Regions from separate parts of the Mesorhizobium sp. M7D.F.Ca.US.004.03.1.1 genome, predicted to be linked through region 2. Evidence: riboswitches for the same ligand, from Rfam matches in the RefSeq annotation. Region 2 holds a riboswitch; the other holds the start of a gene.
What was found. A riboswitch is a leader RNA that binds a small molecule or an ion and turns the genes downstream of it on or off. The one in region 2 is predicted to bind thiamine pyrophosphate.
Positions count from the first base shown of each region.

Region 1 (6,260 bases), on a different contig from region 2:
GTCAGTGCTTCACAGTCGTCAATCAGTATCTTGAAGAAGGGCGCCCTGTCACCGGCGAAAGATGGGCCATTTAAAAGTGGAGTGATCGCGGTCGCGACCTTGTTAATGATCGCGCCAGGGTCTGTTGCTCTGAAGCCGGTCGCTCCGGCATCGGCGGCAAAGAAGAACGCGTTGAAGCATTCGTCGACGTACCGGGTTATCCCACCCCGCAGCTCATCGATGCTGAAGAAGTCGAGACGGGCAGGTTGGGGTATGAAGTGCAGCACTTCGCGATGCAGTGCCAGGGCGACGTCCCTATCTTCGGAGGCCCGGTATTTCAAGTGGCCGTCGCGTCTGAGCTGGCCGATGCTCTCGAGCAGGCGTTCGACTATCTTCAGCTCCAGATAGTGAGAGAAGATTACGAATTGCCGCGGGATCACGGCGGCCGTGTCGAAGCGTATCCGCTCCGGAATGAGGTTCAGAACGGCGTTGTCGATTAGGGGCGAGAATGTCTCATTGAGCTGGAAGAAGACGCCATACCAAGCGAGCTTGCCGACTTGGTCCGAGAGACTTTTGTCTTCAAGAATATGGACTGTGGAAAGCGAGCGAAGAATGCTGGTCTTGCCGCTGCCTCTCGTCCCTGCGACGAAGACCGGCTTGGCGGCGGCAGAAATCAACGCCGACTTCTGACTGAACCACAGTATCGGGCGGCTTTCGTACTCGATCCTGTTGGGGCCGAACGGATTCTCCATCGCTATTCGTCCCTTACCTTAATGCGCCAAGCCGAGTTTGCCTTGGTGAGGCCGTCTATCTCGATGAAGCGCGCCGCTTGGAGCATCAGAAGAGAGTCTTCCAGATCTAGCCCGAGCTCGGCGGAGGCAGCAATCTCAGTGATCTCGTCCCAGAAGAGTAACCCATTCCCGCGCCTGGTGGCATGGTCGCGCAGTCGGCGCAGCAGGTCAAACGTGTCGTTGTTCAGAAAGGCCTTGCCGTTGGACATGGTCGAAATAAAGCAATGTTCGCCTTCCATGACCGTCCCGTCGGCGACATTGGTGCGGTAGGGTATAAGTCGGATGCCGACGAGCTCTCCCTGATCGGTCGTGAAGAAGACGAGCTCATTGAAACCTGACTGTATCTCTGGTGCTGAGATGCAGATCAATTTGCCGTCCGGAAACCTTGGATCGTTGACGATCTCGACCGGATCAGCATGTATGTGTCCATGCAGGTAGACGATAGGCTTGTTGCCCTGCAGCAGCTGAGTTCTGACAAATCCGCTGTTGAGCATCTCCGCGTATGGCGTAATGCGCGGAGTCTTTTGTGGCAGCAGATTGTGATGGCCGATTATGATGCCGTAACGCATGTCGGGCTGCTGGAGCAATTCCTGTAGGCCTGCAAGCATCTCACGCGAGATGTATGGCGTGTCCATCTGACCGTAATACTCGTCGTCGGACGCCTCCTTGTCTGGATCGCTGGGAGGTGTCGCGGGCGAATGTCCCGAGATGTCCGGCGAGCCGAGATCTAGAGGCTCTGTAGAAGGACTGAGTGCCTCGAGACGATCACGAAGGAACGCGGGAAGGTTTTGAAGCTCCCAACTGCCTATCGCTGTGTTGACGAGGATGAAGTTTGCGCCTGCGGATCCTGTCGGAAGTCTGAAGTGCACGGGTTGGTCCACGGGAACGGTCTGCCAACCCAAGCGGGCGGCTAAACTCGCCATTTCGCTGAATTTCTCAGTCGGTCCAAGTTCGCGCGCGTCATCACGGTTCACATCGTGATTTCCCGGTACGAATATCAACGGAAGCGCCTTTGAACTGCGTCCCTGTGCGCGGCAGAGCAACGTGAAATGCTGGAATGCCGAAGCAATGAAGGTCTTGTCGCCACGGCTCGTGAAATCCCCCATGAAGGCGATCGAATCCAAGGGCTTCGAAGTCGTCAGCCGCCGAAGTTTCGTCAAGACGGCACGCAGCGAAGACGCGCGTAGCTTCTGCGTTATTTTCGGAGCGAACTTGCTATCCTTGGCATCGATGTTGCTAGAGGAAGGATGCCAGTCCGGATAGTGAATATCGCCTACTTGAAGGATTCGCACCCGCCGCATAACTCGCCCCCCTGCCGAGAGCCATAGACTAATCCGTTCGCTTTTGCCAAGCGCGAACGATCATCCGCAGTGTCCTTAACGAGGTAGCCTGCACTTTTCGAGAATTGCCACGGCGGCTATTTTTCGGCTGTGAAGCACACGAGACCCGTGACGTGAGACCCAGTTGCTCAATGCCCAGTTGCTCAATGAGCTTTCTTACGAATAAGGGAGAATTTCCGCGGCCGGACTATCTCTGAGCGAGCGTGCATGACTGCCAACGGAAGGTCTTGCACGCACCCTTGCGATCTTGAGCAATGGTCGCCATGACTTTCTTCTTGCAGGCTTTTGAGTGGCCCAGCCTGCGATCACCAGACCCCACCGATTCTAAAGAGCGTGGCAGATGGGATAGTCGAGGTTGCCCGTGCACAGTCACGCTCAGGGCTTGCGCCGCCCAGAGGACACGCTGAAAAGGCAGATTGGGGCGCAAGCACGCCATTCACGAGAGGTTCGACATGAAGACCATGCAAGAAAAAGACATTCCGGCATTCGTACAAGCAGTTGTGGACGCCGGCTGCAAAATTTGCGCGATTGGCAACTTGGGATACGTCTTTGGCGATGCTGATTTCACGCCAGCGCAACGGAGGGCCGTCGAGCCACAGCTGCGTAGGATTGCTGAAATCTACGGCGAACGCGATCATCTCATGAACGAGATAGCTGTATATCTGCGGTCGATCGGACGCCATGTCGAGGTTGAGCCGAAGACAGGTATTTCCTGATGGCCGTGATCGCGAGAAGCCGTCTTCCAACCTCTGAATCCTAAAGGAGGTGACCCCCAAGGCCGTTCGTCACCTTCGACCAGAATAACCACATCCGTGACCGCCTGAGCTACTTGGTCGATACGCGCACATGGCCAATACAGTTTCTCCATCCTTCACGAAGCGAATGAGGCTTTGGCCATTCAGCCCCGGTCTACGGGGCGTGACTTGTCCCCGATGCATGCGCGAGCTCTCCGCCCGGCTGGCCGCCGGTCGTCGCCACCGGCCGAAGGCGCCCGAATGCGCTTGACAAGATAGCGTCAGCCCGTTCAACCTAAGGCATTCACCAGGGGAGTCCCGGCAAGGGGCTGAGATACTGCTGGCTTTCGCGGCGCAGTGACCCGTTGAACCTGATCCAGTTCATACTGGCGTAGGGACGGTGCAAGCGCTTTGCGGGAGTTTACGCCCGAGGTCCTGTTGCAGCAGGTCTACAGAAGCGTCTTTTCATCCTTCCGGCACAGAACTGGGTCTCCAATGCATGAGCAAAGGAGCCTCACGATGAATGCCCTCACCCCCGCCGTATCGACGGGACCACTGCCCGCCTCGCGGAAAATCCACAAGCCCGGCGTCCTCTACCCGCAGATCAGGGTGCCGATGCGCGAGATTTCCGTCCATCCGACGGCCGGCGAACCGCCCGTCACCGTCTACGATCCGTCCGGCCCCTACACCGATCCATCAGTCGAAACCAGCATCGAAAAAGGCCTTGCCCGGCTTCGCCACGAATGGGTCACGGCGCGTGGCGATGTCGAAGCCTATGACGGCCGCCACGTCCGGCCGGAAGACAATGGATTCGCCACCGGCGAGCGCCTGACACCGGAATTTCCGATACGCAATCGGCCGCTCAAGGCCAAGCAGGGCAAGGCGGTGACCCAACTTGCCTATGCGCGCGCCGGCATCATCACGCCAGAAATGGAGTTCGTAGCCATCCGCGAGAATCTCGGCCGCGAGGTGATGCGCGGCAAGCTGCAACGCGACGGCGAAGCCTTCGGCGCGGCGATCCCAGATTTCGTCACACCCGAATTCGTGCGCGACGAGGTGGCGCGCGGGCGCGCAATCATTCCCGCCAACATCAATCATCCCGAGAGCGAGCCGATGATCATCGGTCGCAATTTTCTGGTCAAGATCAACGCCAACATCGGTAACTCGGCTGTCACATCGTCGATGGCCGAAGAGGTCGAAAAAATGGTCTGGGCTATCCGCTGGGGCGCGGACACGGTGATGGACCTGTCGACCGGCCGCAACATCCACAACATCCGCGACTGGATCGTGCGCAATGCGCCGGTGCCGATCGGTACGGTGCCGCTCTATCAGGCGCTGGAAAAGGTCAACGGCATCGCCGAGGATCTGAACTGGGAGGTCTACCGCGACACGCTGATCGAGCAGGCCGAGCAAGGCGTCGACTATTTCACCATCCACGCCGGCGTGCGGCTGCACTACATCCCGCTGACCGTCGACCGGGTCACGGGCATCGTCTCGCGCGGCGGCTCGATCATGGCCAAATGGTGCCTGCACCATCACCGGGAGAGCTTCCTCTACGAGCATTTCGAGGAGATCTGCGACATCGCCAGAGCCTATGACGTCTCCTTCTCGCTCGGCGACGGCCTTCGTCCCGGTTCAATCGCCGATGCGAACGACGCGGCGCAATTCGCCGAACTGGAAACACTTGGAGAACTCACCAAGATTGCCTGGGCAAAGGACTGCCAGGTGATGATCGAAGGCCCGGGCCATGTCCCCATGCACAAGATCAAGCAGAACATGGACAAGCAGCTCGCAGTGTGCGGTGAGGCGCCGTTCTACACGTTGGGGCCGCTGACGACCGACATCGCGCCGGGCTATGACCACATCACCTCAGGGATAGGTGCCGCCATGATAGGCTGGTTCGGCACCGCAATGCTTTGCTACGTCACGCCGAAAGAGCATCTCGGCCTTCCCGACCGCAACGACGTCAAGATTGGCGTGATCACCTACAAGATAGCCGCCCATGCAGCCGATCTGGCGAAGGGCCATCCGGCAGCGAAAACCAGGGATGATGCCCTTTCGCGCGCGCGCTTCGAGTTCCGCTGGGAGGACCAGTTCAACCTGTCGCTCGACCCCGAAACCGCACGGTCCTTCCACGACCAGACCTTGCCCAAGGAGGCGCACAAGCTGGCACATTTTTGTTCGATGTGCGGGCCGAAATTCTGCTCCATGCGCATTTCCCACGACATCCGTGCCGAGGCCCAGAAGGAAGGCATGGCGGCAATGGCGGCAAAATACCGGGAGGGCGGCGATCTCTACATGCAGGCGGACGAGACTGGCGTACCGGTCGTGCCAGAGGCTCCCAAACCATCATGAGGGTGCTCGTCAAAGGGGCCGGCGTTGCCGGCCTCACCGTCGCTTTCGAACTCGCCGCCCGCGGCGCGACGGTCACCGTCGCCGAGATGCGGCATGGCCTTGGTGGCAACGCGTCGTGGTTCGCCGGCGGCATGCTGGCGCCATGGTGCGAGCGCGAAAGCGCGGAGCAGCCGGTGCTGGATCTCGGACGCGATGCTGCCGACTGGTGGGATGCGGTGCTGTCGGGTCAGGTGACACGGGCCGGGACATTGGTCGTGGCCGCGCCGCGTGATGCCGGTGAGCTTGACCGGTTCGCCAGTCGCACGTCAGGGCATCGGCGCGTCGATGAAAACGAAATTGCGCTCCTGGAACCCGACCTCGCCGGCCGCTTCCGGCGTGGATTGCTCTTCCCCGACGAGGCTCACCTCGACCCACGCCCGGCGATGGCGGCACTTCATGACAAGCTTGCGACCATGGGTGTCAAATTCCACTTCGGCTGCGACGCCCGGCCTGTTTCGGGATTCGCCCGTCAGATAGACTGCATGGGAATGGCAGCGGCCGATGACAGGCTGCGCGGTGTTCGCGGCGAAATGCTGATCCTTCGCACGCCTGATGTCTCGCTGTCGCGGCCGGTCCGTTTGCTTCATCCACGCTTTCCGCTTTATGCCGTGCCGCGCACCGATCACCGTTTCATGATCGGAGCGACGATGATTGAAAGCCAGAGCGCCGGACCGGTGACGGCGCGTTCCATGATGGAGCTGCTGGGCGCCGCCCATGCCCTCCATCCGGCCTTTGGTGAGGCCGAGATCGTTGAAACCGGTGTGGGTGTCCGTCCGGCATTTCCCGACAATTTGCCACGCGTCGAAACAGACGGTGAGATCATCGCGATCAACGGTCTTTATCGTCACGGTTTTCTCCTCGCCCCCGCCATGGCGCGCCAGGCTGCCGACCTGGTTTTCAGTCAAGACAGAACCAAGGAGCATGCTCATGAAACTGATGGTCAACGGCGAGGCGCGTGAGATTGCCGCCACCACGCTGGCCGAGTTGCTTGCCGCGCTCGACTATGAGGGCGATTGGCTCGC
Region 1 is NZ_RZQG01000273.1:29-6,288, reverse strand. It holds partial or broken gene EN935_RS16845 (hypothetical protein) at 1-731, opposite strand, end outside; gene EN935_RS16840 (metallophosphoesterase) at 734-2,071, opposite strand; gene EN935_RS16835 (hypothetical protein) at 2,563-2,826, shown strand; TPP riboswitch at 3,144-3,260, shown strand; gene thiC (phosphomethylpyrimidine synthase ThiC) at 3,364-5,199, shown strand; gene thiO (glycine oxidase ThiO) at 5,196-6,197, shown strand; partial or broken gene EN935_RS16815 (MoaD/ThiS family protein) at 6,166-6,260, shown strand, end outside.
Region 1: it holds a riboswitch for thiamine pyrophosphate, as region 2 does, so the genes downstream of both, thiC (phosphomethylpyrimidine synthase ThiC) here and EN935_RS08840 (YkoF family thiamine/hydroxymethylpyrimidine-binding protein) in region 2, are expected to answer to the same signal.

Region 2 (7,627 bases):
GACCTGGCCGACGATACCACCACGCTGGCCGCCGCCTTCCTGATTGGCGTCTGCGCCATGTGGATTTCGGACGTCCTGTTCGAGTTTGTGGTGCGCAGGTTCAAGCCCGCGCCGGAGGAGTAGCTGCTGTCTCCGGTTGGCGACTGCTTGGTAGAACTACCGAGGCACGTTCTCGCGCGACACTCGAACCGTCGAAGATAACCCAAAATAGCCCGTTCCGGTTCGCCGGGCGGGCTATTTTCTGCGTTTTGGCCTGATCAAGCCAGGATATTGACGGCGCGCGCCGCGACTAGGGCGATGGTCAGCAGCGAGATCATGGCCTCGGCCATCATCAGCAGCTTGGCGCGTTGGGAGAGTGGCAAGGTATCGGTCGGCGAGAAGGCTGTCGCATTGGTGAAGGCGAGGAAGAAATAGTCGACGAAGCCGGGCAGCCAATCGCGAAGCTCACGGTCGTTCAGCGTCATCTGCGCAAACAGGAAATCGGCCTGCGCAAGCTTGACGAGGCCGCAGGTCGGCGGCCCGCCGCGGTCGGTGCTCCAGAACCACAAGGCAAAGACGATGACGTTTGTGACCCAGATGTTGAGGGCGTCGATCAGCAGCGTCGTGCCGCTGTTGCCGGCATGGCCCTCCAGCAAGGCACGCACCAGCAAGACCAACGAACCGCAATTCATGACGCTGATGATGGCGGTCATGGTTAGGGCGGTCCTGCGGATCATCACGCGAAACTGGCCGATCGCATGCCACTCGTGATCCTCGACCGCCTTTCGGGTGGCGGCCTGGGTCCAGGCCGTGGCCACCGACAAGGGCAGCAGCAGGGCGGCCTCCAGCGCCGGGGCCAGCCAGCGTGGCCCGAATGAGAGGTTGTTGATGACCAGAAGCTGCAGGCAGATGATGACCAGAACGGCCGCGCGCGCCATCCAGAAGTCGAGCGCACGGTAGTGGATGACGGCATGGTGGTGGCGCATTTTGAATCCTGGATGCTTGTTGGTGGGGGACCGGGGGCCCGGTCAGGCGCAAACGACGCCTGCCGCGATCACGGCCAATGCGCCATGCTTGGCACGTTCGAGGTGCCGCAGGAGGGCGTTTTCCATTGTCGTCTTGCTTGCATGTGAGGGGAGAGGCAGCATCGTGAGGCGAAACTCTGCCTCAATCTTGGTTTTGCAATGGTCGTTTAAGTATACATTTTCGTAAGCTTTGAGTTCTGGGCTGTTCGAAAAACCGTCCGATGTGATTTACCCACCGCATGACGCGAATCGATGAACCCATGAACGGCTGGCTGCCGGTCGGCAGTTCTGTTCCAGGCGACTGGCGCCAGTCGTCGATCTGGTCGGATCTGCCCCGTTATCCGGAAGCTGTTCTGGCAATTTTATGCCTGACGCAGATCCTGTGTTGGACCGTGATGCCGGCACTTGTCGACGCCGCCCCGCCCGGCGATGTCGTCGAGGGCTTCATGTGGGGTCGCGAATGGGTGCTGTTGACCTACAAGCATCCGCAGCTTCCCGGCTGGCTGCTCGAGACCAGCCATCTTCTGACCGGATCGTTCCGCTGGCCGCAATATCTGCTTGCCCAGTTCGTCGTCTCGGCGACCTTTATCTTCGTCTACCTGCTGGCCCGCGACATGCTCGGGAGAACGCGCGCGCTGGCCGCCGTGCTTTTGATGCCGTCGTTGTATTTCTTCGGCTGGCCCACTCCGCAGTTCAATCATGACTACGCGCAGATGCCCTTCTGGGCCGCCATCTGCTGGCTGCTGTGGCGTGCAAGCCGTGGCGGCGGGCCGGGCTGGTGGCTGGCGCTCGGCTTGGTGTCCGGCGTCGGCCTCTATGCCAAATTTTCCACCGGGCTGCTGTTGCTCTTCGGCGCGATTTGGCTGTTGTCGGACACACGGGCACGCAGTCGGCTGGCTACGCCCTGGCCATGGCTTGGGCTGGCGGTTTTCATCGCTGTCGCAGCGCCGCTGGCCGTCGAGCTCTACCGCATGGATTTCCTGCCGCTGACCTATGCCGCTTGGCGCGATCAGTGGGTGCTAGCCCATCGCTCCCGCTTTTATTATATCAGCGTCCAGATAGCCGGGCTCTGCGGCTTCGTTCTGGTGCTGGCGATATCGGGGCTGTTGCGGCGCTCGCCCGCGCCGGAAGAGCCCGTCGGGCGCGGCACGCTGGTCTATGTCGTGTGGATGGGGCTTGGCCCGGCGGTCCTCGTCATGGTGGCTTCGCTGTTCACCGGCGCCGGCGAGGCCTGGGGCGCGCCGATGTACAATCTTGTCGGCGTTGTGGCGATTGCCTTGCTGGGTCATCGGCTCGGCGCCGTCGAGATGCGACGGCTGGCGATCTGCGCGTTTGTCTGCATTATCGGCATGTCTGGTGCATATGCGGGTATCCGCTGGACGAGCTGCAATTTGCGCGGCCGGATGGATGCCGTGTGCTGGCCGGCCCAGCAGATCTCGGATGAGGCCGAGGCCGTCTGGCACACGGCGGTGCCCGGTCGGCTCGACATCGTCGGCGGCGATACCCGTATCGCGTTGCTGGCGGGCCTGAATGCCTATGACAAGCCGTCGATCTTCACCGAGCTCGATATGCGGCTCGCCCCCTGGATCACCAGCCAGCGGCTGCGCGACCACGGCATACTCCTGGTCTGGCCTGGGCGCGGCGTGCCACCTCGGCTGCAGCCGTGGCTGGACAACATCCCGGTCAAGACCGTTCTTTTCAGCTGGTCGCTCAAGGCGCCGCCGGTGGCGATCAGTTTTGCCGCCGTTCCGCCCGGCGTGAGGCAGTTGCCGGGTGTGATCGACAGCCTCGCCCGGCCGAGCAACTGAAGCAGATCAGCCGGTCCGCTGGACGAAGCAGGTGAGAATACCCATTTATGGGGAGATCAACTTGCTTTTGAGGAGACGTGATATGGCGACTTCGACCGAACGCGCAGTCCTTGCGGGCGGCTGCTTCTGGGGTATGCAGGATTTGATACGGCGCTATCCCGGCGTCATCTCCACCCGTGTCGGCTACAGCGGCGGCGACGTGGCCAACGCCACCTATCGCAACCATGGCAGCCATGCCGAAGCCATCGAGATCAATTTCGATCCGGCCATCATAAGCTATCGCACGCTGCTGGAGCGCTTTTTCCAGATCCACGATCCGACGACCCGCAACCGGCAGGGCAACGACGTCGGGATGAGCTATCGCTCCGCGATCTACTACACCAGCGACCAACAGAAGCGCGTCGCCGAGGACACCATCGCCGACGTCGATGCCTCGGGTCTGTGGCCGGGCAAGGTCGTCACCGAAGTCGTGCCGGCCGGTCCCTTCTGGGAAGCCGAGCCTGAGCATCAGGACTATCTGGAGAAATACCCCAACGGCTACACCTGCCACTTCGTCAGGCCAGGCTGGAAGCTGCCGGTTCGTGAGAAGGCTGTTTCGTAGGGTTCGGAGCCGCCATGCATTGCCGCTCGACGAGGTCGTCGAGCGGCGCATCGTACATCCCAAACACCTTCAGTCAGCGCGCCTTGTCGCGTCCCCCAAGTTCAAGCGTTATAAGAAAATTGCGAAACCTTATAACTGCCCAAACTGAACATTTCTACTAGCCGCCCTGTTAGGCTTCCCCCCATAAGGCCCACTGGCGCCACTTTCATACGCCACGGGCAATCGATCGCGACTGGGGACGGGCTGCGGGTTTTCATGCCTGCTGCGTCGGGTAGAGCGTCAGGATGTTGACGTTGACCCTTGGTGGCTGTGAAACCGCGTAGAGCATCGCAGCGGCGATATCCTCGCTCTCCAGCTGTTCCATGTCGCCCAGTCTTTGCTCTACCGCCAGGCGCACGTCATCGCGCATGTTGGCCGTGAACTCGGTTTTGACCGCGCCTGGCTCGATCACGGTGACGCGGATGCCGTTCTTGCCGATTTCGCGGCGCAGCGATTCCGCCATGGCGCTGGCCGCGTGCTTGGTGCCGGAATAGACGACCGAAGGGTGGATGTAGCGGCCGGTGCCCGACGAGACGATGACGATATGGCCCGAACCCTGCCGTTTCATCGCCGGCAGCGCTGCGTTGATCGTATAGAGCAAACCCAGAATGTTGATGTCGACCATCGCCCGGTATTCGCTGGTGGTGGTGTTCTGGAAGGGGGCCGCGACGCCGACGCCGGCGACATTGAACAGCATGTCAAGTCGGCCATAGCTTTCCAGCACGCGACTGACCATCGCGGTTGCCTGCTCCTCGTCGGCGATGTCGGCCCCGATCGCGAGCGCCTCGCCGCCGACGTCGCGGATGCGCTTGGCCAGATCGTCAAGCCGCTGCCGGCGCCGCGCCGCAATGGCAACGACCGCGCCTTGCGCTGCAAGCGCAAGTGCTGTTGCCATCCCGATGCCGGAGGAGGCGCCGGTCACCAAGGCGATTTTTCCGTTGAGTTTCCACATGTTCGTCGCTCCTGCTCAGAGGGAGATTCAGATGAGCTCGATGCCGATGATCGGCGACGTTCGAGACATGTCCTCAAGCTAGGCAGCAGACCCCCTACGGAAAATGCGATAGAATTCCATCATACTCATTGGAGAATATGGCATAATGCGCGGAAGTGACTATGCGGAGCTGAAGGCCTTTGCCACTGTCGTCGCGCATGGCAATTTTGCTCGTGCCGCGGAAGATCTCCGGATTTCGGCATCGACGCTCAGCCAGATGATCCGCCAGCTCGAAGCGCGGCTTGGCTTGCGCCTGCTCAACCGCACGACCCGCAGTCTCTCGCTGACCGAAGCCGGCGCGCGCCTGCACGCGCGCTTCGCGCCGGCCATGGCCGAGATGGAGGCGGCGCTCGGCGATGCCGCCGCCTTGCGTGACACGCCGGCCGGCATCTTGCGTGTCCATATGCCTAGCGTCGCCGCCGCCACCTATCTGGAGCCGGTGCTCGGTCGTTTTTATCAGACATGGCCGGACATCGTGCTCGATGTTACGATCGACGATGCCGCCATCGATAGTGTCGAGGCCGGCTATGATGTCAGCGCCAGGCTTGGCGAATTTCTCGAAGCCGATATGGTTGCGGTGCCGCTTGGCGGCGCGCAGCGCCAACTCGCCGTGGCCTCGCCGGACTACATCGCCCGTCACGGATCACCGTCAGCACCCGCGGATCTGCTCCAGCACCGCTGTATCAACTGGCGCCGGCCGGGCAGCGCCGGCCTTTACACATGGGAATTCGCCAGGGGTGGCCAATGGTTCTCGGTCGCGGTCGATGGTCCGCTGGTCGTCTCCAGCCGCGACATGGCCGTTGCCGCCGCGGTGCAGGGCGTCGGCATCGCCTTCTGGGCGGAAGAGCTGGTGCGTCCGCTGATCGACGCCGGCAAACTGGTCTCGCTGCTGGATGAGTGGTGCGCGACTTTTCCGGGCTGGTTCCTCAGCTACCAGAAGCAGCGCCATACGCCGCCGACCGTGCGCGCCTTCGTCGATTTCCTGCGGCATGCGCATGCCGGCCAAACACGGTCAGGTGGTTGACGGCGTGCACGAAGGTGATTGCATCGCGACTGTGGAGAGAACCGCTCGCGGCAGCGAGGGTGCCCGATAATCCCGCTCAGGCAGCACCATGTCTGGCGCAATGCTTTTGGCGCAGTGCGCTGAAAAAACGGCTTTCACTTCAGCTCGAATGGTGCTTTAACCCGCGCATCCACAGGGGTGCTCCGTACGGTCGGGGCTGAGACGGGGGCGGCAAGCCCACAGACCCTAGAAGCTGATCTGGGTAATACCAGCGGAGCGAGGCGGGCGATGTTTTCAGGCGCACAGATTTCCCTATATCCCATGGCCGACGATTTCGTCGGCGTCATCCTTGGCGCGCTTGGCGCGCTCGATCCCTGGCGTGACAAGCTCAGGATCGAGACCGACGACATCTCGACCTTGCTGGTCGGGCCGCCCGAAGTGCTGTTTCCCGCCATGCGCGACCTCTTCGTGGCGGCGGCGCGCAGCGGCAAACATTGCGTGTTGTCGGCCACCATCTCGCGCGGCTGCCCTGGCGAGCCGGATGATCCGATCTGCCGCTCCGATGCACTTGGCGGGCCTGTCGGGCCACTCGGTCCGCGCAAGGATGCGGCCATCGCGGCGGTGCACAATGCAGCTGCCACCGGCCAGCCGGCGGCAGCGCAGTTCTCGCTCTATGTGATGGGCACCGACGACCACATGGACGAGATCTACGGCTGCATCGACTTTCTCAAGCAGTCCGGCGTCTATGAACGTTCCAAGCATTTCTGCACGAAATTGCGCGGTGATGCCGGCGCGATCTTTTCGGCGCTGGACGAGGCTTTCTGCCGCTTCGGACCAGGCGCCGGCCACGTAACCCTCGACGTCACGGTCTCGGCCAACAGCCCGTCGGCGGTCTGAAGCTGCCGCCGCCTCCGCGCGGCCGTCAAAGGTTATCTCCAGTGGCCTCATCATCCGTCGCTTCGCGCCCGATCGCGAGCCTTCTTGTCAAGGCGGGACCGGCCATTATCTCGGTCGGGCTGCTCCTGCTGGCATGGGAGCTTTATGCCAGCTATTCCGGCATCAAGCCGACGATACTACCGGCGCCGTCGCGTGTCTTCGAGCAAGCGATGCTCAATCGCGAGGCGCTGGTCGACAACGCCATTCCGACCATCCGCGCCACGCTGCTTGGCTTTGCCTGCTCGCTCAGCGCCGCCTTTGCGCTGTCGATGCTGGTCGACTTCTTCCAGCCGCTGCGGCGTGCGCTGTTTCCCGTCTTCATTGTCAGCCAGACCTTGCCGCTGGTGGCGATTGCGCCGCTGGTGGTGCTGTGGTTCGGCTTCGGACTGGCGCCCAAGATCATGCTGGTGGCGCTGGTCACCTTCTTTCCGATGCTGGTGGCATTGGTCGAGGGCTATGAGGCGACCGAGGCCGAGGTCGGGCAAATGCTGCGCGCGATGGGGGCAGGGCGCTGGCGCATCTTCGTGCTGGCGCGGCTGCCTTCGGCGCTGCCTTATTTCTTCGCTGGCCTGAGGATCTCCATCACCTATGCGGTGGTCGGCGCCATCTTCGCCGAATATGCCGGCGCCGCGAAGGGGTTGGGCATCTACATGCTCAACGCCAAGAACAATTTTCGCCCCGACCTGGTGCTGGCCGCCGTCGGTGCCAGCGCCGCGCTGACACTTGTCCTGTTCGGGTTGACTGTGCTGCTGCAGCGCCTGGCCATGCCCTGGGAGCGCGCCGGCAAGGAAACCGCAGGGAAGAGGCCGTGGCGATGAGCCGGCTCGAGTTGCGGCATGTGCGCAAAGCGTTCGGCGGGCTCGATGTGCTGGCCGATATTTCGCTGAGTGTCGACGCTGGTGAATTCGTCTCGATCCTCGGGCCCTCGGGCGCCGGCAAGTCGACGCTGTTCCAGCTTCTGACCGGCGCCGAGCATGGCGAGGGCGAGATGTTCTTCGACGGCGCGCCGCTCGATGACCACGGCAGGCACTTCGCCTTCATGCCGCAACGCGACGCGCTGATGCCTTGGCGACGCATCCTCGACAACGCGACGCTCGGGCTCGAAGTGCAGGGCATCAGGCGCAAGGCGGCGCGGGCGCGCGTCGCGCCGCTGTTTGCCGAGTTCGGGCTTGCCGGCTTCGAGCGGCATTTTCCCGCGCAGCTCTCGGGCGGCATGCGCCAGCGCGCGGCGCTTTTGCGCACGGT
Region 2 is NZ_RZQG01000099.1:8-7,634, reverse strand. It holds gene EN935_RS08870 (hypothetical protein) at 1-123, shown strand, start outside; gene EN935_RS08865 (hypothetical protein) at 258-965, opposite strand; gene EN935_RS08860 (glycosyltransferase family 39 protein) at 1,265-2,812, shown strand; gene msrA (peptide-methionine (S)-S-oxide reductase MsrA) at 2,895-3,413, shown strand; gene EN935_RS08850 (SDR family NAD(P)-dependent oxidoreductase) at 3,667-4,404, opposite strand; gene EN935_RS08845 (LysR family transcriptional regulator) at 4,550-5,467, shown strand; TPP riboswitch at 5,631-5,744, shown strand; gene EN935_RS08840 (YkoF family thiamine/hydroxymethylpyrimidine-binding protein) at 5,735-6,343, shown strand; gene EN935_RS08835 (ABC transporter permease) at 6,385-7,200, shown strand; partial or broken gene EN935_RS08830 (ATP-binding cassette domain-containing protein) at 7,197-7,627, shown strand, end outside.